2 regions of the Thioalkalivibrio sp. HL-Eb18 genome follow, and region 1 is predicted to be linked to the other one. Evidence: predicted binding sites of a transcription regulator. Region 1 holds the regulator's gene; the other holds the start of a gene.
What was found. Region 1 encodes LexA, which represses DNA repair genes until DNA is damaged. Its sites were predicted from a motif close to TACTGTNNATATNNACAGTA; they were not measured.

Region 1 (6,330 bases):
TGATGGCGCATACCTATGCGCACCTGTACCAGCTCCCGGTGACGGGCCTGCGCTTCTTTACCGTCTACGGCCCCTGGGGCCGCCCGGACATGGCGCTGTTCCTGTTCACGAAGAAGATCCTGGCGGGCGAGCCGATCGACGTCTTCAACTACGGCCACCATCGCCGCGACTTCACCTACATCGACGACATCGTCGAGGGCGTGATTCGCGCGCTGGACCGTCCGGCCCGGTCCAACCCGGCGTGGACCGGGGCCGAACCCGATTCGGCGACGAGTGCAGCGCCCTACCGGCTGTACAACATCGGCGCGCACCGCCCGGTGGAGCTGATGCACTACATCGAGGTGCTGGAAGACTGCCTGGGCTGCAAGGCGGAGAAGAACCTGCTGCCGCTGCAGCCGGGGGATGTGCCGGACACCTACGCCGACGTCGAGGCCCTGCGCCAGGACGTGGGTTATGCCCCGGCCACGCGGGTGGAGGACGGCATCGCCCGCTTCGTCGAGTGGTATCGCGAGTACTACCGCGTCTGATGGGTGCTGCGTGGGCGCGCCGTGCCACTGCGCCACGCTACCCCCAGTAGCCCTGCCGGAACCACCGGCCGCTGCGCAGGCAGCGGTACAGCCACAGTACGCGACCCTGCCGGTCGCGCGCAGTGGCGTAATCGCGTCGTACATCCCGTCCCTGGTCCCACCAGCCGTCTTCCAGCCGACCCAGTGCGTGTGGATGAAGCGGTGGCGGGACTGGCTCCGGTTCCTGCAGCCAAAGCGCCGTTCCGCAGACCCCCTGAGCGGGTGTTGGCGCAGGTGAGGGCGGGGACGTTTCCAGATCGTTTCGGGCGCCCTGGGCGGCCTCCGGGCGCGGAATGCCGCTTGTCGTCAGCCGGACGATTGCCTGTTCGCCCAGGCGGGCGCTCAGGCGGGCCAGCACGGCTGGCAACTGCGATTCCGGTGGTGGGTGGCCCGGGGCCTCGGCCAGCAGACTGGCACCTTCAGCGGGCGGGTCGAGCAGCTGCGTGGCCCGCAGGCGCAGGCCGATGACGGGGGCGGGCAGGGCCTCGCGCTCCAGCCGGGTCTGCCACAGCGGCAGCCAGTCCTCGGCATGGATGCCGGGGTGACCTCGCTCCAGCGTGATGCGGGTGTGTACCTCGCGGTGTTTCAGCTCCAGCGTCATGCCCTGCAGGCTGCGGTTCAGACCGCGCAGCTGGGCCTCGGCCTGGCGCAGTAGGCGCTTGAGCGGGAAGGCCAGGGCCCCGGTCGTGTGAATTTCGTGTTCCAGGCGCAGGGGCAGGTCCAGCTCCGGAGGCGGGTTGAAGCGTGGCAGGGTCTCCGTGCGCCGTCCCAGCAGCCGATCCAGTAGAGCCAGCAACTCCGGGCCGTGGCGGCGCGCGAGTTCCGGGCGTGACAGGCGCAGCAGGTCGCCGAGCTGGCGCAGGCCGGTGGCCCGCAGGCCCTCCCGGGTCGCGGCCGGCAAGGGCAGGGCCTCCAGCGGGACGGGTGACAGGGTGCGGCGCAGGGCTTCGGCGTCCTCGGGGATCGCGGGGTTGCGCAGGGTAGCCAGCAGGCGCGCGGCGGCCGGGCTGCGCGCCACGCCGATGCGCGGGTGGAAGCCCAGCCCCTCCAGGGTCTCCCGCGCCTGCTCGCGCAGGACCGCGAGTCCGCCGAACAGGCGTCGGCTGCGACCCACTTCCAGCAGGATGCGCCGGGCGTCCGGTTCCGGGTGCACGTGATCGGAAAACTGCAGCAGCACGCCGGCCAGCATGGCGATCTGCGCGGTCTGGGCCTGCGGGTCGTGCTCGACGAGTTCCGGGGTATCGAGGATGGCGAGGGCATCGGCCAGCGCCATGCCCGGCCGGGCCCCTGCACGTCGCGCGGCGCGATTGGCGGCATGTACGCACGGCGCGGTGCCGTCTTCGATCACCAGTAACGGGCGCTCGGTCAGGCGTGCGCTGTCCCCCTCGGCGCGTGCCAGGGTCTCCAGCGCCAGATGCGGCAGCTCGACCGCCATCCATTGCTCGTGTCCTGACCGTGGGGCGGTGCGAGGAGCAGGGCCGGGTTCCGCCGAGGCTGTCGGGGGAGCGCTCACAGGCGAGATCAGGCCTGGTTGGTGGCCTGTTTTCGGTCGTGTTGCCCTCCGCCGATGCGGGGCGGCTGGCGGTTGCTCGGGGTGGCCCATCTCAGGACACCGGGATGTGCAGGGCCTGGTCGGAGCGGGCCCAGTCTCCGATGCCCTTCAGGCAATGCAGCTCCAGGCCATTGGTGGCGGGTTGCCAGCGCAGCCGCTGGTGAGCCGGCGAAGGCTGGTCCGCGGCGCGCGGTGGGCGATACAGGATGGCGCAGGCCTGGCTTTCGGCCGCGGCCAGACGCAGCCGGCGCAGCAGCGCGGTTTCCACCGGGCCGTCCAGCCAGGCCAGCAGGGCGCCGAAGGCCGGGTCGCGCAGGCATTGTTCGCCGGCCCAGAGGGTGTCGCGGTCGTGCTCGGTGCGGATCAGCAGCACCCGTTCCGGCGGGATGCCAAGCGGCCGCCAGCCGGGCAGCCAGGGCGTGGCGGGCGGCGCCAGCAGCGCAACCCAGTAACCCTCACGGCCGCAGGCCGCGAGCAGGGGGACCAGCAGACGGGTCTCGCCACAGCCGAAGGGGGCGCCCAGGAGTTCGATCAACTGGCCGCGTGGCCAGCCGCCCCCCAGGGCCCGGTCCAGCGCCGGGTGGCCGCTGGGCCAGACCGGGGCATCCGCGGCGGGGACGGCGCTGCGCCCGCGCCACAGCGTCGGATGATCGAGCAGGGCATCAATGCCGGGCACGGGATTCAAGATCGCGCAGTACGCCGACCCCGATGCCCTCGATTGCCAGCGCCTGGCGCTCCAGGTCGATCTCGATCGGGGCGAAGTCGGGGTTCTCCGGCAGCAGGCGCACGCGGGCACCGTCCTGCTCGTAGCGCTTGACCGTCACCTCGTCCTCGATGCGGGCCACGACGATCTGGCCGGGGTGGGCCTCCGGGGTCTGGCGCACGGCCAGCAGGTCGCCATCGAGGATGCCGGCGTCGCGCATGCTCTCGCCATGCACGCGCAGCAGGTAGTCCGGGCGGGCCCGGAACAGGCCGTCGTCGATCCGGTAGTGGCGTTCGATGTGCTCGGTGGCGAGGATCGGCGAGCCGGCCGCCACGCGCCCGACCAGGGGCAGCTCGGCGGGCCGCGCGGCCCGTGCACCGGCCAGGCGGATGCCGCGCGCGGCCCCGCCCACCAGTTCGATCGCGCCTTTTTTCTCCAGGGCTTTCAGGTGGCATTCGGCCGCGTAGGGCGAGCGAAAGCCAAAGGCGCGGGCGATCTCGCTGCGTGTCGGAGCCGTGCCCTGGGTGGCGACGGTCTCGCTGATGTAGTCGAGGATGGCCTGCTGGCGCGCGGTCAGGGACACAACGACTGCTCCGTGGTATTACTGGTTATAAATACAGTATTCCGTGACAGGGTCCGAGGCAAGTGTCGGGGTCTTGTCGGTGGTATCGAGAATGGCCGACGGTTACCCGGGATGGGTCTCCCTTGAGCGTCGCTTTCCGGGCAATCATGCGATCATGGCCGCGCACGCGAGGCCAAAGGAAATAGAGGGATTCGATGGACTGGATTTTTCCGCTGATCTTCATCGGTGCGGGGCTCATTGTGGTCTCGGTGTTGACGTCGGTGCTGTCGTTCCGGCTGGGTGCGCCGCTGCTGCTGGTGTTCCTGGGGATTGGCCTGCTCGCCGGCGAGGACGGACTCGGGCTCGAGTTCGATGATCCCAATACGGCCTTCCTGATCGGCAGCCTCGCGCTCGCCGTGATCCTGTTCGACTCGGGCTTTGGCACCCGGCTGCGCACCCTGCGCCGGGCGGCCGGCCCGGCCATCGTGCTGGCGACGGTCGGGGTCGCGCTGACCACGTTGCTGCTGGGGGTGGCCGCCCACTGGTTGCTGGATCTGCCCTGGGCCTATGCCCTGCTGCTGGGTGCGCTGATCAGCTCCACGGATGCCGCGGCGGTGTTCTTTCTGCTGCGTGTGGGCGGGGTGAAGATTAACCGCCGTGTGCGTTCCATCCTTGAGGTGGAGTCGGGGTCCAACGACCCGATGGCGATCTTCCTCACCGTGGTCTTTATCGAGTGGATCCTGTCCGGCACCACCGTGGGTGGTCTGGCCACGCTGTTTGCCACGGAGTTCCTGTGGCAGATGGGGCTGGGCCTGCTGTTGGGCGTGGTGGGCGGCTATCTGCTGGTGGAACTGGTCAACCGCCTGCCGCTGGAAGAGGGGCTTTATCCCATCGCGGTGATGGCCGGGGCCGTCACCCTGTTCGCGCTGGCCGGCTGGCTGGGCGGGAGCGGGTTCCTGGCGGCCTATGTGGCCGGCATCGTGGCCGGTAACCGCAAGCTGCGTGGGGCGGCGAAGCTGCACCGCCAGCAGCAGGGGCTGACGTGGCTGGCGCAGATCAGCATGTTCCTGATCCTCGGCCTGCTGGCGACCCCCTCGGAGTTTCCGTCGCTGGCGTTGCCGGCGCTGGCGCTGGGGCTGGTGCTGATTCTGGTCGCGCGCCCGCTGGCGGTCTGGCTGTGTCTGCTGCCGTTTCGCCAGGACTGGCGCAGCACGGCGTTTGTCTCCTGGGTCGGGCTGCGCGGGGCGGTGTCGATCCTGCTGGCGATCCTGCCGATGGTGGCCGGGATCGAGGGCGGCGAGCTCTTCTTCAACATCGTGTTCATGATGGTGCTGGTCTCGCTGCTGGTGCAGGGCTGGACCATTCGTCCGGTGGCCGAGCGGCTCGGGCTGGTCGTGCCCCCGGAAATCGGCCCGGTGGAACGGGTGCAGCTGGAGCTGCCGGGCAGTCCCCGGCACGAGCTGGCCGTCTACCGTGTGATCGAGGACAGCCCGGTGCTGCGCGGGGCACGCCTGCCACGCTGGGCGCGCCCGTCACTGGTGGTGCGCGAGGGGCGCTCGGTGCGCTACCAGCAGGCCGGGCATCTGACGCCGGGGGACTATGTCTACATTTTTGTGGTACCGGAGCACGTACCGCTGCTGGACCGGTTGTTTGCGAGCCCCCGCATACCGGGCCACGAGGATCCGGAATTCTTTGGCGAGCTGCCGCTGCACCCGGAGAAGCGGCTGGCCGAACTGTGCGAGATATACGGCGTGTCCTGTGACGCGGTGGATCAGCAGTTGACCATCGGTGCATACCTGGAACAGGAGCTGCCGGGAGATCCGATTGTGGGTGATCGGGTGAGCTTTGGCGCGGCGGACCTGATCGTGCGCGAAGTGGACGACCTCGGGCGGGTGACGCAAGCCGGTCTGGCCTTCATGCGCCACGGCGCCGGCGGCGACGGGCTCACGTTGCCGTGGTATGGCTGGTGGCGGGCCTTGCGCGGGCGGCGCGCCCGGGATCGGAACCGTTAGGGAAACACTGATTAATGTACGCACTCGCGCTCGAGTCGCTTTTGCGTGCGAACAAGGCGCGGTGACTGCCGTGCAGTCACTCTGCACAAGGGAGCCGCAACGCCGTGCGCGCGCCCCGTTCTTGATAACAACGGGCGGCCGAGCCCCTGCGTTCAATGGTTTGTGGGGTGCCAACGCGAGTGTGTACATTGATCAGTGTTTCCTTAGCCCCTGTGCTACGGAGATCCCTGTTCCAGGGATTTGCGCAGGTGTTCGATCTGCTCCGGCTTGATGCCGGCAATGTCCTTGATCGGCAGGGTGAACGCAAAGCCGTTGCCCACCTCGCTCAGCGCGAGCTCTTCGTCCAGGCATTTCAGCAGCCGTTGGGCAATGCTGGCTTCCAGGACCATCAGCAGTACGTTGCGTGCCGCGGAGTCCTTCAGGTCCATGATCGGCGAGCGGCGCAGCTGGGCAATGCCCTGGCCCTCCAGCAGCGTCAGGCCGGCCGCGCCCTCGCGGCGGACGGTCTCGATGGCGCGGTCGGCCCGGTTGCGCGGGACCACGGCGGCGAGCAGTACGAATTGCATGGCGTTCCTCGCACAGAAGATTAGGGTTGGGCAGGGCCACCGACGAACTGCATGCCCGCCAAGGCCTGGGCATCCAGTGTGAAGGCCAGACCGTTGTAGGGCTGCAGGAGGTCTAGTTCCAGGTTCAGGCGGCGGGCAATGCGCTCGGCGCGTTGCTCGTCCATCTCCCAGATGCAGATCGATTCCCTGCCCTGGTAGGTCACCCCGAGAAAGGTCATGTGGTCGGGGAAGCCGAGCCCCGAGCCGTGCATCACTGTGCCGTCCATGCCACCTTCCTCGGCGGCGATCTCCAAGGCCAGGTCTTCGCGATCCTGATCGATGATGGCTACCAGAAATGTTTCGGCCATTAGGTGACCCCTGGTTGTTTGG
Region 2 (6,330 bases), on a different contig from region 1:
CAGCGCCCCGAGCGAAGGGCAACCTGGGCAAGGATCACAACGCGTCGTAATGGCCCCCGATCGCGAAGATATACATGCGAAAGTGGACACCCATCTTGTTCACATGGCGCCACAGCCCCTTTCTCTCGCAGGAGCCCAGCCCTCTGGGCGATGGGGCATTGGACATGCCCGCTCGGCGAGAGGGCTCGCCTCCTACAGTGGGTAAGCTCCAGCCTCGGTGACGCACAGGCGCAAGCGCTTTGGGGCGGTATCGCCGTTTCGCTGAGGGCTGGATTCCGGCGCAGATCGCTAATGGATCGAGGCAGTACCAAAAAACTCAACCATGCGTGGAAGGGTTGTCTATAGTTCACAAGACACATTCCAAGAGGACTTCGAATCACATGGCCGATGCTTCCGGCAGCACCCCGCAGGCGAAGTCCTCTCCAACTCCATCCGATAACACCACCAGCCGGGAGTTTGTCCGGGGCCTGCCACGGATGGTCGCCGACCTGGCCGACCGGTGGTACATGATCCGGCAGCGGGGCTGCCGCCATGTGGACCTGGGGGAGATCCGCGCGCTGACCCGGGTGATCGCCGGAGGGCTGGCCGGGACGGCGCTGAAGGAGGCGCTGAACACGGCGCGGCGCATTGACGAGCGCGTGGCCCAGCACCTGCAGAGCCCGCTGCCTCCCAGCTCCAACGAACAGGAGACCATTGGCGCTCTGATCCTGCGCCTGCAGGGGACGCTTCCGGATGATCTCGCCGCGTCGGAGGGGCACCCGGCGGCTCCGGAGGCCGACAGTGTGCCGACTCCGGTTCCCGACCGGCTGCGGGTCCAGTTACTCGGGCCCGCAGGCGCGCCGCGGGACGAACTGGCATTGCAACTGGTGGCCTGCGGCTTCCGCGTGGACGCCTTTGCCAACCTGCAAGAGGCGGCTCATGTCGAATCGACGGCAACGCCTCATGCACGCGTCGTCCTGTCAGCGCCACCGGGTCCGCCGACACCGGACGATGAGACCCACCTGCCCAACATCCTGGTTCTGCACGGAGCCCAAAGTGGAGAACAGCCGAAGACGCTGGACGACTGGGACGCGGTCCTGACCATGCCCACGATTCCCTCCGAAATGGCCGCGACACTGGAGGGCCTGGTGGACTCCAGCCCGTGGGACCCGCTGCGGATCATGCTCGTCACCACCGGGCAGTCGGTCTCCCCGACCCGCGCCCTGCAGGAGTCCCCGGCGCTCGACATCCAGCGTCTCTCGCCGGTGGACGACGTGCCTGGCCAAGCGCTGGAGAGCCTGCCCGAGGCCATTGTGATCGACGTGGACATCGCGGCCGACCAGGCCGCGGCCCTGTCCCGCTCCCTGGATCAGGATCCGTCGCTGTTCGACATCCCGCGTGTTCTGCTGACGCCACCAGAAGGCCCTGGAGCCGAGCCGAGCCCTCGGCTTGCGCACATACCGCCGGAGGCGGCGCCCGCGCGTGTCCGTGCAGAGGCGCGCCTCTGCCGCCGACGTCGTCGGGCCGGGCGCGCCCCCGGCACCCTGCGCTCCGGCGATCTGGCACCTCTGCTCGCCCACTGGCGCGCGGGGCTGGCGACTCAGCCCGGGATGGTCGCCCTCGCCTGTATCGAATGGGACGAGGCCTCGAGTCTGATCCGGGAACAGGGGGTAGCCGGTTTCTCGCTGCTTCAGCGGCGTCTGCTGGGACGAATCTCGTCGGGCCTGGCCGCGGGCGAGCGCGTCACCCGATTCAGCGAGAACGCAATCCTGGTGCTGCTCAACCGCGTCGACGCGGAAGCCCTGTCGGACTGGGGTGATGCCCTTTATGCGAAGGTCCCGGCGCCGCATGGTGCCCCGAGCCACGCGCCGTCCCCGGGTTTGAGCATCGGTATCACGGCACTGGCCGACCTTCCCGCGGCGGATGCGGTGGATCAGTCTTTGGCGCTTTGCGCGCAGGCCCGCCGAGAGGGCGGCAACCGTATCCAGCTGGATCCGGCGCTGGTCACACCGGAGTGCGGTGCCGCACAGCAGCAGCACTGGCGCCAGGTGATCACCCGGGCGATTCACGAGCAGCGCCTCTTTCTGGTGTATCAGCCCATCGCCAATATCGCCGGCTCTGATAACGCCGAGCGTTACGAGGTCCTGCTCCGGATTCGCGATCCGGAAGGGCATGTCCAGCTCCCCGGCCCGTTCGTGAACATGGCCGCGCATCTGGACCTCGATCGAGCGCTGGACCGCTGGGTACTGACCAACGCGGTGGACATCCTGGCGGCCCGACTGCGCACCCATCCCGATTCGGTGTTCTTCGTCAAACTCTCGCGGGGATCACTGCGCGATCCGGAACTGGTCGGCTGGCTGGGTCGCATCCTGGCAGATGCGGCCCTGCCGCCTCGGGCACTGGTGCTGCAACTGGCGGAGGAAGACATCGTGGCGGATCCGGAGCAGGCCGAACGGGTCACCGGGGCGTTGCGCGATATCCAGGTGGGAATGGCCGTGGAACACTTCGGTCTGGCCAGCGACCAACCGACCCAACTCCTGCGCAGCCTGCGACCGGACTACGTGAAGGTCGCCCGTCCTCTGACCCACGGGTTGCACGATGCCGCCGACAAGCTCGCACGCCTGGAGCCACTGCTGAACATTGCCCGCGCCAGCGGCGCCCGCACCATGGCGGCTTATGTCGAGGACGTGGATGGCCTCGCCCTGCTCTGGCAATCCCAGGTCGATCTGGTCCAGGGCAACTTCCTGCGCCAGCCCGATGAAGAGCTGCGCTACGACATCGAGTTCTAGCGCACGGTGCGGTGGTGCCTTCAGTCGCAGGAGGGCCCGGGGCCTACCTTCGGATTAAGCAGGCCGGAGCGGTACCCGAAGAGGTCACCCCATCCTGTTCACATACCGCCACAACCCCTTTTTCTTGTAGGAGCCCAGCCCCCTGGGCGATGGGGCGCTGGACATGCCCGATCGGCGAGAGGGCTCGCCTCCTTCAGTGGATAGAGCCCGGCCTCGCCAATGATCCGGCGTGCCGCATGCTGCACAAGCCCCCTTCTCCGGTAGGAGCCCAGCCCCCTGGGCGATGGGGCGCTGGACGTGCCCGATCGGCGAGAGGGCTCGCCTCCTGCAGTGGATAGAGCCCGGCCTCGGCGGCGAGCCGGCGTGCTTTCAGGCAGGGCTGGCGGGTCGGGTAATGGCAAGGACGGATGCACGCGTCCCGTGACTCGCGAGCGTGGTGAACTCGTCGATCACAAACCCCGCCCTCGCCACCTGCTCCCGAAACGCTTCTTCGTAGGTCACGCGGCCGAAGTCGATGGTCGTGATGCGTCTGAGCAGGGGTTTGAAGCGTTCCATCCAGCGGGAGGGGCGAGTCTGGAAGGTCTGGGTGAAAAAGACCTTCCCCTCCGGCTTCAGCAAGCCGCGGCAGTGGCGCAGCGCGCCGTCGGGGTCCGGCAGGAGCATGAAGCTGGCGGAGAAATAGATCGCGTCATACGGACCGCCCGCGTGGTCGTAGATCGATTCGAGGCGGGCCTCGGCACAATCGGCCAGGGGCGAGTCGCGCAGGGCTTGCCGGGCGTGCTTGATGTAGTCGGCATCGATGTCGATCCCCGTGATGACGAACCCCCTCGCGCACGCCGTCTCGGCATTGGCGAGCAGCGCGCCGGCGGTGCCGATGCCCACGTCCAGCAGGGCCGCCCCTTCCGGCAGCCGCCGCATGACCTCGGCATACCACTGCGAGGTCAGGCGCAGGATCAGCAGGTTGTAGATAGCGCTGCGCATAGGAAATTCGTCACTGGGATCGGCCGGTAGCGGGCCTACCATACCGGAGCCGGCGCACCGGCTCGAAGCCAGGGTTTCTTGCCAGTCTGGAATACTGTTTATATAAACAGTATATGGATGCCACTGCCCCCGAACCACCGGAGTACGCCGAGCTGACGGCCATCAGCAACTTCTCGTTCCTGCGCGGGGCGTCGCACCCGGAGGAGCTGGTGGAGCGGGCCCGGGCGCTCGGCTATCGCGCGCTGGCGCTGACCGATATCGCCTCGCTGGCCGGCGTGGTGCGCGCGCACGCGGCGGCAAAGGATTGCGGGTTGCACCTGATCCTGGGGGCCACCTTCCAGCTCGCGGACGGCCCCGCTCTGACCCTGCTGGTGCGCAATGCGGCGGGCTACGCCGCGCTGTGCCGCCTGATCACTCAGGCGCGCGGGGCAGCGGACAAGGGGCATTACCACCTGACCCGGGCGGACCTCGACGTCCTGCCCGCCGAGGCGCGGGCTGGCTGGCACGTCCTGCTGCGTATCGAACCCGAGCCCGCAGAACCGGCGCTCGCCGAAGCCGTCCGCTGGCTGGCCGGATGGGCCACGCCGGGTCAGGCCCATCTGGCGGTCAGCCAGTTGCGTACGCCGGAGGATGCCACGCTCGCAACCCGCGCACGACAGCTCGCCGAGGCGACGAGACTCCCGATCGTCGCCTGCGGCGACGTGCACATGCACAGCCGGGGCCGGCGTGCGTTGCAGGACGTGCTCACCGCTCTGCGCCAGCGCACCACGGTCGCCGAGGCGGCCCCGGCGCGCTTCCCCAACGGCGAGCGCTGCCTGCGCCCGCGCGACGACCTGGCCACGTTGTATCCCGCCCTCTGGCTCGCGGCCAGTGTGCGGATCGCGCGGGACTGCGACTTTTCGCTGGATGCGGTCACCTACCGCTACCCGACCGATCCCCTGCCCCGGGACACGAGCCCGGCCGCCTACCTGCGCGAGGAAACCCTGAAGGGGGCTCGCCAGCGCTGGCCCGACGGCATCCCGCCGAAGGTGACGGAGCAGATCGAGCGCGAGCTCGGGATCATCGCGCAGCTTGGCTACGAGCCCTACTTTCTGACGGTCTACGACATCGTGCGCTTTGCCCGCGGCCGCGGGATCCTGTGCCAGGGGCGCGGCTCGGCGGCGAATTCGGCGGTTTGCTACGCACTCGGCATCACCGAAGTGGACCCCTCGCGCTCCAGCATGCTGTTCGAGCGCTTCATCTCCGCCGAGCGCGGCGAGCCACCGGATATCGACGTCGACTTCGAGCACGAGCGCCGCGAGGAGGTCATCCAGTACATCTACCAGCGCTACGGCCGCGAGCGCGCGGCGCTGGCCTGTACCGTGATCCGCTACCGCCGCCGCAGCGCCCTGCGCGACGTCGGCCGCGCCCTGGGCATCTCGCGCGCACGACTGGATGCGCTGACCGCGAACCTCGCCTGGTGGGACGACGGCATCCCCGCCGAGCGGCTGCGCGAGGTCGGGCTGGACCCGGATGGCGCCCTGGCCCGGCAGTGGCAGGCCCTGACCGCCGAGCTGCTGGGCTTTCCCCGCCACCTGTCGCAGCACACCGGCGGCTTCGTGATCGCCGAGGGCCGGCTGGACGAGCTGGTGCCGATCGAGAACGCGGCAATGCCGGAGCGCTCGGTGATCCAGTGGGACAAGGACGACCTGGATGCCGTGGGCCTGTTGAAGATCGACGTGCTGGCACTGGGCATGCTCTCCTGCGTGCGCCGCGCGCTGGAGCTGATGGCGCGCCACCGGGGCCGCGACTGGGGCCTGGCCGACGTCCCCGCCGAGGACCCGGCGGTCTATCGCATGCTGCAGAAGGCCGACACCCTGGGCGTGTTCCAGATCGAGTCGCGCGCGCAGATGAGCATGCTGCCGCGCCTGAAGCCGGCGAACTTCTACGACCTGGTGATCGAGATCGCCATCGTGCGCCCCGGCCCGATCCAGGGCGAGATGGTGCACCCGTACCTGAAGCGCCGCGCCCACCCGGAGCGGGTGCGCTACCCGAACGCAGAGGTGAAGCGCGTGCTCGGGCGCACCCTGGGCGTGCCGATCTTCCAGGAACAGGTAATCGAGCTGGCGATGGTCGCGGCCGGCTTCTCCGCCGGCGAGGCGGACGGGCTGCGCCGCGCGATCGGCGCCTGGCGCCGCACCGGCCAGCTCGCGCGCTACCGCGAACGCTTGATGGACGGGATGCGGCAACGCGGCTATCCGGAGAAATTCGCCGAGCAGCTGTACAAGCAGATCCTCGGCTTTGGCGAATACGGCTTTCCCGAGTCCCACTCGGCCAGCTTTGCGCTGATCACCTATGTCTCGTCCTGGCTCAAGTGCCATGAACCGGCGATCTTCGCCAGCGCCCTGCTGAACAGCCAGCCGATGGGCTTCTACGCCCCGGCGCAGATCGTCGCCGATGCGCGCCGCCACGGCGTGGAGGTACGCCCGGTGGACGTGCGCTGCAGTGACTGGGACTGCACGGTGGAGCCGGTGGCCGGGAGCGCCACGCTGGCCCTGCGCCTGGGCCTGAACCGGGTCGGCGGGCTCGCGCAGGCCGTGGC

Region 2: a site for LexA is predicted at 3,842-3,861, ahead of F813_RS0112560 (error-prone DNA polymerase). Genes of this name have one in related genera too.

The regions. Positions count from the first base shown of each region.
Region 1 is NZ_KB822977.1:42,206-48,535, forward strand. Features, by position in the region: gene F813_RS0112220 (NAD-dependent epimerase) at 1-527, shown strand, start outside; gene F813_RS0112225 (DNA polymerase Y family protein) at 565-2,001, opposite strand; gene imuA (translesion DNA synthesis-associated protein ImuA) at 2,171-2,794, opposite strand; gene lexA (transcriptional repressor LexA) at 2,781-3,404, opposite strand; gene F813_RS0112240 (potassium/proton antiporter) at 3,599-5,395, shown strand; gene F813_RS0112245 (hypothetical protein) at 5,611-5,961, opposite strand; gene F813_RS0112250 (hypothetical protein) at 5,982-6,308, opposite strand.
Region 2 is NZ_KB822978.1:50,314-56,643, reverse strand. Features, by position in the region: gene F813_RS0112570 (EAL domain-containing protein) at 477-2,768, shown strand; gene F813_RS0112565 (bifunctional 2-polyprenyl-6-hydroxyphenol methylase/3-demethylubiquinol 3-O-methyltransferase UbiG) at 3,138-3,749, opposite strand; gene F813_RS0112560 (error-prone DNA polymerase) at 3,863-6,330, shown strand, end outside.